3 regions of the Paenibacillus rhizoryzae genome follow, and region 2 is predicted to be linked to each of the others. Evidence: predicted binding sites of a transcription regulator. Region 2 holds the regulator's gene; each other region holds the start of a gene.
The links. Region 2 encodes Rex, which represses fermentation and respiration genes when NADH is low (regulators of the CRP and FNR family bind a similar motif). Its sites were predicted from a motif close to TTGTGAAATATTTCACAA; they were not measured.
Positions count from the first base shown of each region.

Region 1: the regulator Rex is predicted to act here: its motif matches at 1,293-1,310, upstream of nadA (quinolinate synthase NadA).
Region 3: the regulator Rex is predicted to act here: its motif matches at 1,675-1,692, upstream of AC6ESO_RS04975 (helical membrane plugin domain-containing protein).

Region 1 covers NZ_JCAALT010000015.1:18,077-21,357, reverse strand. The annotation lists gene ftsH (ATP-dependent zinc metalloprotease FtsH) at 1-960, shown strand, start outside; gene nadA (quinolinate synthase NadA) at 1,338-2,276, shown strand; gene nadB (L-aspartate oxidase) at 2,318-3,281, shown strand, end outside.
Region 2 covers NZ_JCAALT010000003.1:445,487-448,767, reverse strand. The annotation lists gene AC6ESO_RS11040 (cell wall elongation regulator TseB-like domain-containing protein) at 1-379, opposite strand, end outside; gene AC6ESO_RS11035 (amidohydrolase) at 379-1,680, opposite strand; gene AC6ESO_RS11030 (redox-sensing transcriptional repressor Rex) at 1,661-2,317, opposite strand; gene dinG (ATP-dependent DNA helicase DinG) at 2,314-3,281, opposite strand, start outside.
Region 3 covers NZ_JCAALT010000001.1:1,087,504-1,090,784, forward strand. The annotation lists gene AC6ESO_RS04965 (DNA-primase RepB domain-containing protein) at 1-659, shown strand, start outside; gene AC6ESO_RS04970 (carboxymuconolactone decarboxylase family protein) at 872-1,351, shown strand; gene AC6ESO_RS04975 (helical membrane plugin domain-containing protein) at 1,737-2,165, shown strand; gene AC6ESO_RS04980 (NAD(P)/FAD-dependent oxidoreductase) at 2,178-3,281, shown strand, end outside.

The DNA.
Region 1 (3,281 bases), on a different contig from region 2:
CTTAACAAAGACGTTAAACTCGATGTTATCGCGAAGCGGACAACAGGCTTTACCGGTGCGGATCTGGAGAACCTGCTTAACGAAGCAGCCCTTCTGGCCGCTCGCCGCAACAAGAAAGAAATCGCAATGAACGAAGTGGACGAAGCGATTGACCGTGTTATCGTCGGTACAGAGAAACGCAGCCGCGTGATCAGTGACCGCGAGAAACGGATCGTTGCGTATCATGAAGCGGGCCATACGATTGCCGGCTACTTCCTCGAGCATGCGGATCAGGTTCACAAAGTAACGATTATCCCGCGCGGACGCGCAGGCGGCTATGTCATCATGCTTCCTAAAGATGGCGACCGCATGCTGACGACGAAGCAGGAATTGCTCGATAAAGTAACAGGATTGCTCGCCGGCCGCGTAGCGGAAGAAATCTATATCGGCGAAATCGGCACTGGCGCTTACAGCGACTTCAAATCAGCGACGAGCATTGTTCGTGCGATGATTATGGAATACGGGATGAGCGACAAGCTTGGACCGATGCAGTTCGGCAGCAGCTCGCAAGGCCAAGTTTTCTTGGGCCGTGACATTGGACATGAGCAGAACTACTCCGATGCCATCGCTTATGAAATTGACCAAGAGATGCAGAGCTTCATTCAAGACTGCTATGCTCGTGCGAAACAGCTTCTTACGGAGAAGAGCAAAGAAATGCATCTTATTGCACAAACGCTCCTTACCGAAGAAACGTTGGAGATTGAGCAAATCAAACGTCTGATCGAGGGCGGAGCTACAGAAGGCGGCGCGAGCGAAGGCGGTTCAAACATCGTTTCCGCTGAGCCTAAAGCAGAGCCGATTATCGATACGATTGGCGGCGTGAAGGTTCGTATTGGTTCGAAGGAGCCAGGCGAATTGACACCTCCAATTGACCCGGACAACAGAGAAAACGATGACGATGACGGTACACCGAAGTCCTAAAGAATAGAAGTTGATAGTCCTCAAAGGCTGTCCGATCGCAGGCGACTGCGCGGGCAGCCTTTTTTGCGGGCAGACGCTTTAACGCTATAGTGGGAGGACGAGTAAGCTTGTGGGCTTAGTAACTTCCTTACATGAGGAAACCTTCCTTAGATCGGCTAAAACGGCCTCTTTTGTCTGTTGACAGCGTACACTACCTTGTGTAAATTTAAGGTTAATCCCTTGTAAAGGCTCTTGCGAATCAAGCGGCTTGCGACATGGGCATGATAAGGATTATGAATCACACAGCGGAATAACAGCATTTTCGATAAATAAGGGTGAACGAATAGCCAAGTTTGTGCATCAGTTCACAAAGTTAGTGAAAAGAGGGGAATTTAGCTATGGAAGCATTGGCTCTCGAAAGGAAAGCGGAACAAAACCGCGAATTGCGGGAACGATTGTTGCAATTGAAGAAGGAACGTAACGCCATTATACTTGCGCATTATTATCAGCGTGATGAAATTCAAGAGGTGGCGGATTTCCGCGGAGACTCCTTCCTGCTTGCGCAGAAGGCAGCGGAAACGGATGCAGATGTAATCGTGTTCTGCGGTGTTCATTTTATGGGCGAAAGCGCTAAAATTCTGGCACCGAACAAAACGGTTATCATCCCCGACGAGCGTGCCGGCTGTCCGATGGCCGACATGGTCAACGTCGACGGCTTGCGGAAGCTGAAAGCCCAGCATCCGAATGCGAAAGTAGTCACTTACATTAACTCCTCCGCCGAAATCAAAGCGGAAACCGATATTTGCTGTACGTCCGCTAATGCCGTGCGTGTCGTGAATTCGGTCGATTCCGACGAAATTATTTGGGTACCGGATAAGAATCTGGGTCATTACGTGCAGCAAAAGACTGACAAAAAAATGATTATCTGGGAAGGCTACTGCAACACGCATGACATGCTGACCGTCAAAGATGTAGAAGAAATGAAAGCGAAATATCCGAATGCACAGTTCGTCGTTCACCCGGAATGCCGTCCTGAAGTGGTAGCACTAGGCGATTTCGTCGGAAGTACAACGGCTATTATAAAATATTGTAAAGAATCGGATTGCCAAGAGTTTATCGTCGGCACAGAAGATGGCACAGGGTATCAGCTACGTCTGGACAGCCCGAACAAGACCTTCCACTTTGCAACGAAGTACTTGGTTTGTCCGAACATGAAAGTAAACAACTTGAAGAAGCTTGTTAAATGTCTGGAAACGATGCAGCCGCAAATTTACGTTCCGGAGCAGGTTGCCAATCAAGCCCGTCTATCCCTGGAGCGCATGTTACAAGTGAAGTAGCATGCGCTACTCTCTTTCCATGAGAAAGGAAAGTTGCACTTATGATCCCACGTTATCTCGTAGATGTTGAACTCGAAGGGCTTCCAGTCATTCATAAAGATGTCATTGTTATCGGGGCCGGCATTGCCGGTCTTTTTACCGCGATTAAAGCCAGTGAAACGAATGATGTGCTCATGATTACGAAGAAGTCGCTTATGGACAGCAATACGCGTTACGCCCAAGGCGGCATTGCGGCTGTTATTTCCGAGGACGACTCCCCGGCTTATCATCGTCAGGATACGCTTATTGCCGGCGCCGGGCTTTGTTCGCATGAAGCCGTCGATGTCCTCGTGCATGAAGGGACAAAGGGCGTAGAAGACCTGGTCCGCATGGGTACGCAGTTTGACCAAGAGAACGGCGAGTTTGCACTCACCAAGGAGGGTGCGCACAGTCAGCGTCGTATTTTGCATGCAAACGGAGATGCGACCGGTTTCGAAATCGTACGCGCATTGTCGGAGAAAGCGATTGCGAATCCGCGAATAGAGGTTTGGGATGATCATTTCGTCATCGATCTGATTACAGATGACGGTGTTTGCGTGGGTGCGCTGGTGCAGAAGCCGGATGGACAGCGATTGTTCGTGCGCGGCAAAGCAACGATTCTTTGCTCCGGCGGAGCAGGGCAGCTGTACCGCTACACGACGAATCCTGAAGTGGCTACCGGAGACGGAATCGCAATGGCCTACCGTGCAGGGGCTTACATACAAGATGTGGAGTTTATTCAATTTCATCCAACCTCGCTTTGTTACCCGGGCGCGCCTCGTTTCCTGATCTCGGAAGCGGTGCGTGGCGAAGGTGCGGTGCTCCGCAATATTCGTGGGGAGAGGTTTATGCACAAATACCACGAGCAGCTTGAGCTCGCTCCGCGCGATGTCGTTGCGCGGGCGATTGTGAGCGAGATGGAAGCGACCAAATCGACTTTTGTTTATATTGATGTGACCCATGAATCCGCCGATATGGTGAGACATC
Region 2 (3,281 bases):
GGGAGATGGAGGCATCCGGCTTCCCGAGCAGAAACCGTTCCTTCATATCGTCTTTAGCGACACCTTCATCTGCGCGCAGTGTAATGGACGACTCGTTTGGCTTTAACCATACATATGTAGTGTCGCCGTTATGGTCCTTCCCTTTCACGATCCAGACCGGTTCGTCCCAAACATAATGATAAGAACTGTCCACACTGCTTAAACTGCCTCGATCCTTGGCCTCGGCTTCTACCGCTTGTTCTTCTTTCCAGACAGGAGACTGCACAGACCGATAATACCAATTTAGCGCTATCAAGATTAGGATGATTAAGGTCGCGCTAAGCGCAATCCATCGGCCTGCTGTCATTACCGGCGGTCTTTTGCGTCGATTGGCACGCATTAGCTGGAGAGCAGCCTTTCGAAGCAGCGCTGCGCTTCAGCGCGAATTTGCGCTTCATCCAAGAAGACACATTCGCCTTGCTTCACCACTTGAACGCCATCTACCCAAACATGTACAACGTCGCGTCCGGATCCGGAATAGACAAGATGCGAGACAATCTCCGTCTTCGGATAGAAATGCGGCTGTTCCATATTCAAGGCGATAAAGTCTGCCTTCATACCCGGTTTAAGCGCACCTAGACGCTCTTCCTGCCAGATCGCACGCGCACCATATACGGTAGCGAGTTTGAGTGCTTCCCAGGCCGGAACGGCTGTAGGATCGCCCGAAATCCCTTTGTGGATAAGGGCTGCCAACCGGATTTCATCGAACAGATCCAGATTGTTGTTGCTTGCCGCACTGTCCGTACCAAGCGATACCGTTACGCCGGCTTTCAGCATATCCGGTACACGGGCAATCCCGCTCGCGAGCTTCAGATTGCTTGCAGGGTTATGGGAGACGCTTACGCCGCGTTCAGCAAGGAGCGCGATCTCTTCATCCGTCAAATGCACGGCATGCGCAACCAAAGCCGGACGAGAGAAGAAACCAAGCTTGTCCAGATGCTCGACAGGACGGCAGCCATAATCATTGACGTTGAATTGCACTTCCGCAGCCGTTTCCGACATATGCGTGTGCAGTGGCAAATCTAACTCTTTGGCAGCCTCTACGATACGAGCAATATAGTCCGGTGGGCATGTGTACGGAGCATGAGGAGAAAGCATCGTCCGAATACGACCGTTAGCTCTTCCGTTCCACTCTTGAGCAAATTTCTTCGCTTCATCCAGCTTCGCTGTTTGAACATCCGGCGGGCAAAGTCCGATTACGCCCCGCGTCAGCAGTCCGCGCATGCCGGATTGCTCTACAACTTCAGCTACGATGTGCATCCGGTCGTACATGTCAACGAAAGTTGTCGTTCCGGACTTCAGCATCTCAGCAACGGCGAGCGCCGTTCCCCAGCGTGCATCTTCATCCGTATATTTGCCTTCCATCGGCCACATCTTCTGCTCCAGCCATACTTGCAGTGCTTCATCATCGGAATAACCGCGAAGCAAAGACATCGCAGCATGTCCGTGCGTGTTAATTAAGCCGGGCATAAATACAAGGCCTTGGCCATCTATACGTTCCGCGCCTTCAGGAGCCGGATCCGGCGATAATTCGTCCAAATACAAAATGGTATCGCCTTCGACAACCATATGCCCCTTTAATACAGGACGCTGCTCGTCCATCGTGACGAAAGTACCATTCTCAATCCACAACCGTTTCATTCTCGTCGTCCCCTTCTTCGTCCAAGTAATACGCTAAACTCAGCAGCTCCGTGGTAAAATTCGCATAATGGATGCGTACATGCTCCTGCACCCGAAGAATCGTCGGGGCAAAATTCAAGATACCGTCCACGCCCGCTTCTACGAACTTATCTGCAACATTCTGCGCTTCAATCGCAGGCACGGTAATGATCCCTATGCGAATGTTACACGCAGCTACCGTTTCCTTCAGCTTATCCATCGGCAATACCGTCAACCCGTTAATGGAGGCGCCAACCATAGAAGGATGAACATCGAATACGGCTGTAATCTTCATATTATCCTTTAAATACGTATTATAGTTGCACAGCGCTCGGCCTAAGTTACCGGCACCGACCAGCCCTACATTCAGCGGCTGGTCCAGCTTTAAAATTTGACGGATCTTCTCGATGAGATAAGTGACGTCATAACCGATCCCTTTTCGGCCAAAATCGCCAAAATAAGCCAGATCTTTTCGGATTTGTGCCGGATTCAGATCCAGCTTATTGCCAAGATCTTGTGATGAAACCGTCTGGACATCCCGCATGTTCAGATCGTTCAAGACCTGCAGATAAACCGGTAGTCTGCGAACGACCGCCTCGGATATTTTCATCGGCTTCATTTTTCCACCTCTTCTTCACTTGGACTTGGTGCAAGCCATTCACGTATACGCGGCACAATCTGCTCTAAATGCATATGCTCGATCTTCGGCCCCGGTAAGGAATACAGAAAATATTTGCCGTAATACGTATCAATCACTCTAGTATCGTAAATAAGAACGATGCCGCGATCCTTTGCAGTCCGTACCAGGCGGCCAAATCCTTGCTTAAAGCGAATGACCGCTTGCGGGATAGAAAGCTTCATAAACGGGTTTTGCTTCTGCTCCTGCAGCAGCTCAGACTTCGCTTCAACCAGCGGATGGTTAGGCGGCTGGAAAGGAAGTCTCACAATCGCAAGGCATGTCAGCGCATCCCCGGGAATATCTACGCCTTCCCAGAAGCTGCTTGTCCCGAGCAGAACAGAAGCTTGCTGCTGTTGGAACCTTCTGGTCAGCTTGCTGCGATTACTGCTGTCGATTCCCTGACCGAGAACATGAATACCGGTTGCAGCCAGCGCTTCCTTGAGCGGATCATACACCTGCTTCAGCATTCTGTAAGACGTGAAGAGAACGAGCATCCGTCCTTTTGTTTCAATGGCCGCCTCTGTCAATGACTTCACCAGCATTTCATTGAACTGGGGATCTCCGGCGGCACCTTTCAGTACAGGGAAGTTGCGCGGAATGATGACTAGCGCTTGCTCTCTGTAATTAAAGGGCGAAGGCAATTGAACCGTCTTAAGACGTCCCTGCTCTTCATCTTGCGTTAAACCTAACTGCTCACAGGCATATTGAAACGATTTCTGAACGGATAAGGTCGCTGAAGTGAGAATGACGCTTTTCTTAATATCGAAGAAATAAGTCCGCAGCTGGCTGCTTACATCCGCAGGGACAGCGTAAAGCTGAATCGATTTCGCTCTGGAGTTGCTGTTCGCTTCAAGCCAATATACCGTATCCGTCTTATCGGCCTTCATAAACTGACGCAAATCAT
Region 3 (3,281 bases), on a different contig from region 2:
TGAAGCAGATCGAACGCCAGCTGCCCCGGATTACGCTCTTGACTCGAACTAAGCGGCTTATTCGGCTGCTCCGCAAAAACGTCGAAGGATATGCGGTGTTCATGACCGTCAATTACCGGGAGAAGGCCAGAGGCGACTTCCAGGGGGTTCGCGCTCACTTCATAGACGTCGACCTTAACAAGATCTCCGAGCTGCTGCAAACGAGAGAAGAGGCGGAGCGTCGCAAGCTGGAGCTGCAATCGGATCCGGTGGAACGGATCGAATCCATCAGTGTGACACCGACCAAGCAAGGACTTTACCTGCTGCTCGCCCAACGAGGCAAGCGAAGAGTGTGGCAGCTCAAACGGAAGTTTCTTATTAGACACCGGAAGCTCATTCGCGGCTCAATGGTCGTCGAAACCAAAAACGGCTTCCACATTTACTGGGCGATCCGAAAAGGATCGATCGGCTGGTTCGTTCCCATTCAGCGATCACTCGTCCGTAAGTTCAACTCCGACCCCAAAATCACGGACCTCGCCCGCGTCATGCGCGTTCCCGGCTTCTACCATCGAAAGAACCCCTCAAGCCCTTACCTCGTGCGCGTAAAGCGTTGGGGGAGGAAGAAACCTTTTACGCAGGCCGAGCTTATCCGCAGATTAGCATTATCCTTACATCCCTAGGCGGGACGATTATTCGTCCCGCCTCTTTATTTGCGATTTTGATGCTCAACGAGTAGATAATTAAACACGATTTCAGCTTGTCCCAAGCTTGATAAATGAGGAGAATTAAACGCATGGGAGTTGCGAATTATAAGCCATGAGAGCGAAGGCTGGCGATCGATGAACGAAGATCGTTCTGATAACTTCCATAACGATGAAAGAAGGTTATACGTATGACACAGCGGGTGAATTATATGCAGCAATCGCCGGAATTTTTCAAAAGGCTCATTGCGCTTAGCGGTGCTGAGAAGGATAGCTCGATTGAAAGGAGCACCCTCGATCTGGTTCACCTCCGAGCATCGCAAATGAATGGCTGCGGATTCTGCGTGGATATGCATTCCAAGGAAGCCAAGATCCACGGCGAAAGAGAGCTTCGTCTGTATCACCTTGCAATTTGGCGGGAATCGCCGCTGTTTAGTCCGCGTGAACGCGCAGCGCTGGCTTGGACCGAGGTGCTGACCAAGATTCCGGAACACGGCGTGGCCGATGAGGCGTATGACCAAGTTCGCGAACATTTATCGGAGAAAGAAATATCGGACCTGACCTTCTCCATTACGGCCATAAATGCTTGGAATCGCATAAGCATCGGCTTCAAAAGCGTGCCGGGTTCAGCCGATGAAGCATACGGATTGACGAAAGCGGGTTTGAGCTAACTATTCACCCAATGCCGAGTATTTTCTTTAACTTCTATTAACAAAGAACCCTACTCAGGGTTCTTTGTTTGTCTTAGAATGCCCAGTATGGGTCATTTCAAGGATGAGCATCCCCATATATGGTGACTTTCTCCTGCTATCGACATGTCACACATTGCCGTCGTTAATCGTCTTATTTGTATCAATAGCAAAGGGGGGACAACAATGAATGCGTGCAGAGCATGCTTGTTTCCTTGCTGTTCATTCTTTCGTTCGTTGGCTTTACATGCATTCGAATAGGGTAGTTAACAACTGATGACAAACATGGATTTCTCTAGGTTAATATGTGAAGTTTTTCACATGGAAGGTTCAGGAAAACGATCAAGATTCAAGGAGGAGATTTGAAATGTTGGAAACGATCATTCAAGAACGAAACAAGACCGATTTGCCTGCCGAACGGTCCGACATACTGGATAAATTGTTAAAGCCGGAAGTCGAAGAAGCTTTGGAGCAGCTGGTTCTTCACTTGCCGAAGCTCGTCGAGATGACGACGCTGCTGACGAAGACATACGATTTGGCGGCGAAAGTAGCGGGAGACCGCGTGCTCATTCACGACACTGTGGGCGCCGTCAAGGAAGTCGTGAAACCTATCGAAGAAAAAGCAAAGCATTACGCATCGGCCGCTATCGAAGCCAGCGATCGAATGGAACAAGACGCGTCTACGATCGGTTTGTTCGGAATGCTTAGACTGCTCAAAGATCCAGAGCTTCAACGGATGCTGCGCTTCAGTAAAGCGTACTTGGATGTTCTGGGCGAAAGAAGAAATAATAAATAGGGGGATGGGAACATGAGCAAGAAAATTGTAATTTTAGGCGCGGGCTACGGCGGCCTTCTCAGCGCGCTTTCCGCTCGCGGGCATTTTTCGGCGGAGGAAGCAACGATTACGGTCATTAACCGGTATGAAACGCACCAAATCATTACGGAGCTTCATCGTCTGGCGGTAGGCAACCTCGCAGAGAAAGCCGTCTCTTTGCCGCTCGTAAATCTATTCAAAGGGAAAAGTATCGACCTGAAGATCGGCACCGTGTCCGCGATCGATCCAGAAGGCCGCAAAGTCGTCCTGGAGAACGGCACATCCTATGCTTACGACGCGCTGGTGCTTGCTCTGGGCAGTGAAACGAACTATTTCGGCATTCCGGGACTGCAGGAAAATAGCTTCACGCTGAAATCCGTCGAAGACGCGAACCGGATTTTCGGTCACGTCAATGAAAAGATCGCCGCTTATGCGAAATCGAAAAACAAAGCAGATGCGACTTTCGTTATCGGCGGCGGCGGCTTGACAGGCGTCGAGCTCGTTGGCGAACTGGCAGATGAGCTCCCGCGCATTTGCCGCAAGTATGGCGTCGACTTCACAGACGTATCCTTGTACGTTGTTGAAGGAAGATCGACCGTTCTCTCGACCTTCTCAGCGGACCTGATCGAGCGCGCGGTAACGAGTCTCGAAGCTCGCGGCGTTCAATTCATAACAGGGATTACGATCACGGAAGTGAATGGTTCGACGGTCAGCTTGAGTGACGGCCGGGCTATCGAAACGAGCACGCTCCTTTGGACGGGCGGCGTGCAAGGCAGCTCTCTTGTGGCAAATTGCGGAATCGAGGTTAACCGCGGCCGTGCGACGGTCAACGAATTCCTGCAATCTGTCTCGCACCCGGACGTATTCCTTGCCGGAGACTGCGCCGTCGTCTTCGGGCCGGACGGGCAACCGTACCCGCCAACTGCGCAGCTGGCTTGGCAAATGGGCGAGCTTGTCGGCGACAATTTGCACGCATACTTTAATGGCGCCAAGATGGAGGCGTTCGAGCCGATCAACTCCGGTTCGCTTGCCAGCTTGGGGCGAAAGGACGGTATCGGCTGGATCGGCGAAAGCGGCATCGAACTGAAGGGCTTGCCG